Regions from separate parts of the Spongiibacter sp. C9W genome, predicted to be linked through region 1. Evidence: predicted binding sites of a transcription regulator. Region 1 holds the regulator's gene; the other holds the start of a gene.
What was found. Region 1 encodes PhoB, which activates phosphate uptake and scavenging genes when phosphate is short. Its sites were predicted from a motif close to TGTCATAAANNTGTAACA; they were not measured.
Positions count from the first base shown of each region.

Region 2: gspC (type II secretion system protein GspC) is a predicted target of PhoB. The motif match lies at 1,857-1,874, and genes of this name have one in related genera.

Region 1 is NZ_CM170672.1:212,686-217,110, forward strand. Features, by position in the region: gene AC2Q8J_RS00970 (NfeD family protein) at 1-212, shown strand, start outside; gene AC2Q8J_RS00975 (SPFH domain-containing protein) at 258-1,106, shown strand; gene purU (formyltetrahydrofolate deformylase) at 1,136-1,990, shown strand; gene phoB (phosphate regulon transcriptional regulator PhoB) at 2,095-2,802, shown strand; gene phoR (phosphate regulon sensor histidine kinase PhoR) at 2,812-4,107, shown strand; gene AC2Q8J_RS00995 (PstS family phosphate ABC transporter substrate-binding protein) at 4,188-4,425, shown strand, end outside.
Region 2 is NZ_CM170672.1:985,840-990,264, forward strand. Features, by position in the region: gene gspD (type II secretion system secretin GspD) at 1-928, opposite strand, end outside; gene gspC (type II secretion system protein GspC) at 925-1,803, opposite strand; gene AC2Q8J_RS04745 (DUF3012 domain-containing protein) at 1,987-2,154, opposite strand; gene AC2Q8J_RS04750 (rubredoxin) at 2,315-2,488, opposite strand; gene AC2Q8J_RS04755 (hypothetical protein) at 2,626-3,486, opposite strand; gene AC2Q8J_RS04760 (tRNA dihydrouridine synthase) at 3,524-4,425, shown strand, end outside.

The DNA.
Region 1 (4,425 bases):
GCGAGCAGGTTGTGGGTCAGGAGGGTATGGTTACGCGCGTTGGGGACCACCGCGAGGGGCAGGTGCGCTTCAGTATACCGGTGCTGGGTAATGACGAATGGAGTTACATTTGTCGCGAGCCCTTGATCGTTGGAGACCGGGTCATTGTTGAAGATATCTCAGGTAATTCATTGATAGTACGCCGCCAACGCGGCGCCAAAGCTGCCGAATAATACCGTTACTGGCGGGCTCATTTCACGAGGTTTTAGGGGAAGAATATGGATGGTTTAGCAATTACAGGGGCGTTGTTTGTATTGGTCGTCGTCACGCTGTCGATGGGGGTGAAGACCGTTCCCCAAGGCTATAAACACATTGTGCAACGCCTTGGTAAATACCACGGCACCTTGAACCCCGGTTTGAACTTTATTATTCCCTATGTTGATCAAGTGGCCTACCGCTTAACAACCAAGGACATTGTGTTGGATATCCCCTCCCAGGAGGTTATCACTGAAGACAATGCGGTGATTATCGCCAACGCGGTGGCCTATATAAATATCGTCTCTCCTGAGAAAGCTGTTTACGGTGTTGAGAATTACACCATTGCCATCCAAAACCTGGTACAGACCGCACTGCGTTCAATTGTAGGCGAGATGTCGTTGGACTCGGCCCTGTCGTCGCGGGAGCAAATCAAGGCCAAGCTCAAGGCGGGGATTTCAGACGATATTTCCGACTGGGGTATCACACTGAAAACGGTGGAAATCCAAGACATTAATCCATCTCCCACTATGCAAAGTGCCATGGAAGAGCAGGCCGCTGCCGAGCGTCAACGCCGCGCGGCGGTGACCAAGGCCGAAGGTGAGAAGCAGGCCGCGATCCTCGAAGCTGAGGGGCGCTTGGAAGCATCGCGTCGCGACGCCCAGGCGGAAGTGGTGTTGGCTAAGGCCAGCGGTGCAGCGATTGAGTTAGTTTCGGAAGCGGTTAAAGGTGATGAATTGCCCGTGCTGTATCTGCTGGGTGAGAAATACGCTGACTCGCTGCGTGAGCTGTCGGCGTCCGACAATGCCAAGACCGTGGTACTTCCCGCAGACCTGCCTCAGGCGGTGCGGGCGATACTGAACAAGGGTTAAGATTTTTTTGCAAGGATGTTGTTGTAAAGATGGAACATACCTACTGTTTGATCACCAGTTGCCCGGACCGCGTTGGCATCGTTGCCAAAGTGAGCCAATTTGTCGCCGATCAAGGGGGCTGGCTAACCGAGGCCAATTATCACGCCGATGCCGACAGCAATTGGTTTTTCATGCGCAACGAGATTAAAGCCGATTCATTGAGCATCGGTGCTGAGGCAGTGCGCGAGGCATTTACGCCCTTGGCGCAGGAATATGACATGGAGTGGGAGCTGGTCGACTCAGCGCGGCGGCGCAAGGTGGTGATTCTGGCAAGCCATGCCTCACACTGTATTGCAGATTTATTGCACCGCTGGCATAGCGGCGAGCTGTACTGTGATATTCCCTGTGTGATCTCAAATCACGAGAACTTGCGCAGCATGGTCGAGTGGCATGGAATTCCGTTTGAGTATGTGCCGGTCGACCCTCAAAACAAGGCACCGGCCCACGCCCGTATTCAAGAGTTAACAGAGAACTATGCCGCTGATTGTGTCGTGCTGGCGCGCTATATGCAGATTATTCCTCCGGAATTTTGCCGTGCGTACAGCGGCAGAATGATCAATATTCACCACAGCTTTTTGCCTTCTTTCATTGGCGCGAACCCCTACCAGAAGGCCTATGATCGCGGCGTAAAATTGATCGGAGCCACCAGCCACTACGTCACTGAGCAGCTGGATGAGGGCCCGATTATCGAGCAGGACGTCATTCGAGTGTCGCATCGCCATAGCAAGGATGACCTGGTGCGTCTGGGTAAGGATGTCGAAAAGAGCGTACTGGCCCGCGCGCTTCGCAATCACCTTGAGGACAGGGTGTTAGTGCACGGTAATAAAACTGTCGTTTTCGACTAAGCTTGGGGCAACGGCTGGCGCCTTGATCGAGTCGTTGTCATATAATTGTCATTAAAGGCCGTTTTAATGCAGGCTCAAGCATCCACAGGCTACAAGGGAAGAGCATGAGCACAAAGACCATCCTCATCGTCGATGACGAAGCCGCCATTCGCGAGATGATCCGCGTAGGGCTAGAGCTTGCCGGTTACGACTGCATCGAAGCGAGCAATGCGCAGGAAGCGCACGGAATTATTGTTGATCAGCGCCCGGATCTGGTACTGCTGGACTGGATGATGCCAGTCACCAGTGGTATTGAGCTGCTGCGCCGCTTGCGCCGGGAAGAATTAACCCGGGATATGCTGGTCATCATGCTCACCGCTAAAGACGATGAAGACAACCGTGTTCAGGGCCTGGATGTCGGTGCCGACGACTATATTACCAAGCCGTTTTCTTCCCGAGAGCTAATGGCGCGCATCAAGGCGGTGTTGCGCCGCGGCAGCTCGCCTGAGCAGGAAGAGACCATTGAGGTGGATGGCCTCAAACTCGACCCCGCCAGTCACCGCGTGTTTGCCAATGGTGAGCCTTTGGATATGGGGCCCACTGAGTTTAAATTACTGAAATTTTTCATGACCCACCAAGAGCGTGCCTATAGCCGTGGTCAACTGCTCGACCAGGTATGGGGCACCAATGTCTATGTTGAAGAGCGCACGGTAGATGTTCATATTCGCCGGCTTCGCAAAGCGCTGCTGACCGACGAGCGAGACTTCGGGCAGCTGATTCAAACCGTTCGCGGTACTGGCTACCGTTTTTCCGCAACGGGGGTGAGCGCCTAGCGCTGCTCTATGCGGTATTACGGCTGGAAGACGGAGCTTGTTCGCGTAGTGCTGCCATTGGCAACGGCGGCAGTGTTTGCAACAGCGTTCGACCTTGGAGTGTGGCCCGTTTTTATCGTTGCAGCGGTGATATGCACCTGGCTGCTATGGCAACTTCAACGACTGAGCGACTGGTTATATAGAGGCTTGGGTACCGAGCCGCCAGAGGCAATTGGCATGTGGGGTCAAATTTTCGACACGATTTACGATATGCAGAAGCATGCGTCGGGAGATCGTGATCAGTTACAAGCAATTATTGATTACTTACATTCATCGTTTGCATCGATGTCAGATGCCGTGGTGATGCTGGATCGTCACGGCAACATCGAATGGTGCAACGATGCGGCGATGGATCTACTTGGGCTGCGCAGGGATGAAGATGTCGGCTTGCAGCTGCTGAATTTAGTGCGCAACCCGAATTTTGTTGCCTACTACGAAGCTGAAAAATACGCCATGCCCTTTGAAATGGCGTCGCCGGTAAACAGCGAGATACAGCTCAGTTTAAGCATCAGCTTTTTCGCGGAGGGTAATCGTTTACTGTTTGCCCGCGATGTCACGCGAACCCACCGTCTCGAAAAAATGCGCAAAGATTTTGTCGCGAATGTGTCACACGAATTGCGCACGCCACTGACGGTGATCAATGGTTACCTGGAGACGTTTTCTGAGCACGGTGGCGACAATCCGCGCTGGGATCGCGCCATCGATCAAATGCTGCGGCAGTCTCGCCGCATGCACCACCTCATTCAAGATTTAATGCTCTTGTCGCGACTGGAATCCGTCCCTCAAGCCAGCGAGCATGAAGTGATACGTATCCGCCCGCTGATGGAAATGGTGCGCGAAGAAGCCCTCGCGGCCGCCAAGGGCAATCGCCAGATCGACATCGAATGTGACGATGCCATTGCCCTGAAAGGGCAGGCGACGGAAATACGCAGCGCGCTGTCTAACTTGGCGGTAAATGCTGCGCGCTACACCGCCGAGGATGACCGAATTGTGCTGCGTTGGTACCAGGATGACAGCCACGGTGTGTTGGAAGTGCAGGACAGCGGGATTGGTATCGAGCCGCAATACATTCCCCGTCTAACCGAGCGCTTCTACCGGGTTGATCAAAGTCGCTCCCTCGATACCGGCGGTACAGGCTTGGGTTTGGCGATCGTGAAACATGTTTTGTTGCGCCACCGGGCCGAGATGAAAATCTCCAGCCAGCCGGGGCATGGCAGTACGTTCAGTTGTTTATTTCCACGTTCATTAATCACTCGGGTAAACTGATTTCTCATTGTAATAAATCCGTCATCTAGCGCCGCTAAAATGACAGCCGTGTTACCAATTTTATTGATCGGGAGATACCTGTGAAACTGAAGCAATGTCTGATGGCGGCCGCATTTGGCCTTTCCTCTATGTGGGTGGCGGCAGCCACTGAAGTTGATCCGGCGCTGCCTGTGTACGAAAAAGCGGCGGGTGTATCGGGCACTTTTTCCAGCGTTGGCTCAGATACCCTGGCAAACCTGATGACGCTTTGGAGCGAAGACTTCAAACGCGCTTACCCAAACGTTAACGTCCAGATTCAAGCAGCCGGTTCCTCTACGG
Region 2 (4,425 bases), 770 kb from region 1:
CTTCAATGTTAATTGACGAAGATACACCCGGCGCCGCATTTCGGCCCGCGCTTTGCTCATCTTTAACAATGGTGTCGCTTATGCTTTTCAGAACTTTTGCCAGTTCATCCGCTTTGGCGTACTTCAGGTACTTAACGCGTATATTTGATTGGCTGGACACCTCGCTATCAAGGTCAGCGACAAGCCGGCGCAAGTAACTACGCGCCTCGTCGTCACCAAACAGAATAAGCGTATTCGTCCGTGGGTCCGCCGCGACAACAGGTTTGGATGATCCCCGTTTGCGCGTTTGTTGCGACAGCACTTTGTTTAAAACGCGCTCCACCTCTTCCGCCGACGAATTACGCAACACCACGGTCTCCATCAACTGGGAGTCGACAGAGTTAACGGCCGAGATGATCGACATCAAACGGCGAACATTGGATTCGCGATCGGTAATCAAGATGATATTGGCATCGGAGTAACTGGTGATTACCCCGACTTTATTGTCGACAAGCGGCCGTAATGACTTCACCAGCTCGTCGGAATCCGCATTTTGCAGCTGCGCGATGCGGGTAATGATGGACTCACTGCGACCCACTGCGGCAGAGGAACGCTGAACCTCAATGCCTTCTATTTTCGCCGCTTGATTTGGAATAACTTTGAGCACACCGTCGCCGGCCTCGACCGCAGAGTAACCCTCTACCCCGAGCTGCAGCAGGAAGATTTGATACAGTTCATCCGCATCGAGCTTTCTGTGGCTCTGAACGCTGACCTTGCCCTTCACTCGGCTGTCTACAACAATGGTTTTGCCCGTCAATTTGGCAACCGTGTCGATAAATTCACCGATATCCACATTTTGCATGTCGAGTTCGAAGCGTTCGGCATAAGCGGCTTGCGGCGGCGCGGCCAGTACCACCAGCAGTGATAGGCTCAGGAGAAAAGTTTTCATATATCCAATCTTTTACTCAAAATCGTATTGTTGCGCTGCACAAGCAGCTCGAAGGATTGCGTGGTTTCCATCAGCTTCATTAATTCGGTAGTCGGCAACTCTGACAACGACTGGCCATTCACCGATAAAACGACATCGCCTGGCTTCAAATCAAGCAGTTTAAAAAGGCGTGGATCACGCCCCGGTTTCATCTCGTAGCCAATCAGCTGCTCGCCCTCCATTACCGGGCTCGCGGCAAAAAAGCGCGCCAAACGCAGCGGGCTATTTTGAATTGTCTGCCGCGGGTCGCCGATAAGATCGCGAATTTCAGCACGATTCAGGTCGATCACATCGCCGTTCGCCGCTGAGGGAGTGGCTGTTGCGCTAATCCCCTGGCTCACGCGGCGTTTTTGCAGTTCAATTTTTTCCTGCTTGCGGTTGTTCTCAATCACAATGTGGTCAGGCATTACCGCCAACAGTTTCACGGCCCCAGCGACTTCTATCTTTTCCCCCACACCGTAGGCTTTAGTCTTGCTGCCGTGGCGCAGAATCGCCACGCCACTGTCTTTGCTGCCGGCAACAACGCCAAGCACAGTAATTTTCAGACGGCTGCGCTTGATATCCTTCTGGATCGTCTGTTCATCCACCGCCGCCTTGGGTGGCTCGCCAAACAGGGGGACGGCTAGCAAAGACTGGACACTGTAGTCAGGGCCATTGCCTGTAGCAACATCAACCGTGGCAACGCTGGCCGGGGGCAACGTTGGCGTGCGCAAGATGCTGGCGACACTCCAAAATAGCTCGGTCAGCAACACAATCAACAACACTAAAAGCAAGGCGCTGATGGCGGAGCGCAACTGGGAGCTACGCAAAATTTTTACTACCGCCAATTTATCCACAGTTGTACATCATCCCTACCGTTGTAGCTAAGCGACGCATAGTAGAGAAACAGTGTGACATTTTTCTTACCACGAACGACGCTTTTGCAAGGTTTTAGCCGGAGTCAGCCAGGCTTGCAATGCCCTTTTCATCAAACCGTCATCAAAACCGGGCAAAGCTACCCGGCCCGGACAGGCTTATCACTATTTAAATACGCAGTGTTTGGTGTAGTCGCTTGCTTCGTTGACGCTCCAATCACCTTTGGGCTTTTCCTTCATCGCCGCGCACCATGCCTCGGAACCCACTTCGGGAGCACAGGCGGCCGCCAACAACAGTGAAGATAATAACAAGGCTTTTTTTATCATTTGCATAGTTACCTCTGGTCTTGGACAGTTGAACGACGCTTTTGCGCCAAATCCGGCCTAGTGTAACAGAGGCAATGTGCGAGGCGCACAGTGGAAGGTAATTTTTGAGGGGTGCTGCACTCTGCTGAAAATCAGCGGCAGAGTGCAGTGTCGGTGATGCAGGTGGCTAAGCCTCAACCATATCGAAGTCAAACTTACTAATACCACAATCGGGGCACTCCCAGTCCTCGGGAACATCGTCCCAGCGTGTGCCAGCGGGAATACCGTCATCGGGAATACCCTCTGCCTCATCATAAATGAAGCCACAGATAACACATTCCCATTTTTTATAGTCGCTCATCGTTCTCTCCGTACAGTGCTGCGGGGCAGCTGAGTCGCCGCTATTGTTTGGCTCAGTATACTACCCGAGAGGCCGACAAAATATTAAGGAAAGTCAATCATTTCGCAAGAAAATGCGCACTGAATTCTGCGAAGCAACTACTCGGCTGCGAGGCGAATCATTGCCTGAACGGTCGCTGGCAAGGACACTAATACTATCTTGGTGCTCTGTTGCTTCTGCGCCAAAGTAATGGTGATCGCCTCCACCTCGTCGAGACGCTCATACAAGTCGCTCAACGCCTCGCTATCGCTCAGCGCAATGCCATTGACGGCGTGCAAGCGATCGCCGCTACGAAGCGGCATCCGGGAAAAAAGGCGTTCATCTTTGCCCGGGTAAAGGTAGTACTCCCGCTCACCGGAGTCCGACTTCTTACGCTCTACTTTCACCGCCCCGCGCAGCGACAGTGGCGAGGTATACAAGCGCTCAAGGTATTCAGCAACCAATGTGGTGACAGCATTGTTGCCACGCAGATCAACGGTCTCCACCCTCGCTGCTGGCTGGGGCCTGCCAGTCGCCAGCGGCTTATAGTGGAAGCCACCGCCGCCAATGGGCAACAATTGATACGCCCCACAACTGTCCAGCAGGAGGCTCGCGTCCAGAATTTCTGCAACGCGCAGGCAGGGCGCCGCCAAGGTATCACCCGACCGCACAAAGCGCTCTTGCCCGTCAACCGCAACCAGGGCCTGTTCGCCCCCCTGCGCGTGTTGCACGGCCAAACCCACGACGACTCTGCGGGTCTCGGGCTCCTCACCAAACCACTGCGCGTCGTCGGCGTTAAAGATTTCTGACTCTTCGGCCAGCGCTTCAGCATCCGGCGCTATCGAGTAGGCCTGAACCACAGCCAGCACTACGCCGGCTATAACGGTCAGTAGCAATATCGACAATATGCCGGAACGTTTAGTCACTGCCATGGTAAATTCCCCAAAGATGCCGGCAAGCTCGCTATAATGCGCCGACATTGATCACCTATTTTACGTTTCTCAGAGCATCCACGCCATGCAAATTCATCTTGCCCCGATGGAGGGTGTCGTCAACGCACGCATGCGCGCACTGCTGACCAGCGCAGGCGGCATCGACCGCTGTATTACCGAATTTGTTCGCGTCACCAATCAACTGCTGCCGCCAAGGGTGTTCCATCGCCTCTGCCCTGAACTGCAACGCGACGGCAAAACCCCCAGTGGCGTTCCAGTGTACGTTCAACTGCTGGGCAGCGAGCCGTTACCGATGGCCGACAACGCCGCGCGCGCGGCGGAGCTGGGCGCACTGGGCGTCGATCTAAACTTCGGCTGTCCAGCTAAATGCGTCAATCGCCATCGAGGCGGTTCTGTGCTGCTGGACGAGCCCGAGCTGATCCACAACATCGTGGGTGAAATCCGAGCGGCTCTCCCCAAGCACTGTCCTTTGACCGTAAAAATCCGCCTGGGTTACCGCGACCGCAGCCGATTTTTGGATGTCGTCGCCGCCATTGTCGACGGCGGTGCCCAGCAGCTGACAGTGCACGCTCGCACGCGCGATGACGGTTACACGCCGCCCGCCCACTGGCATGAAATCGCCCCGGCAGGCGAGCGTTTCGCAATCCCCATTGTCGCGAACGGTGAAATATGGAGTCCTACAGATGCCGAGAAATGCCTAAATGACAGTGGCTGCAACGATATTATGCTGGGCAGAGGAATTCTGTCGCGCCCAGACCTCGCCCTGTCGATTAAAGCCGCGCAGGCTGGCGATGGCTACCAGGACAAAGACTGGCAGCAGATATTTCCAATGGTGCGCGAGCTATTTCAGGACAGCCTGGTCAACTGTGCGCCGCGCCATGTTGGCGGGCCCGTGAAGCAGTGGCTGGGATATTTGCGCCGCCACTACCCAGAGGCCGCAGGGCTATTCGAAGAGATTAAACGCCT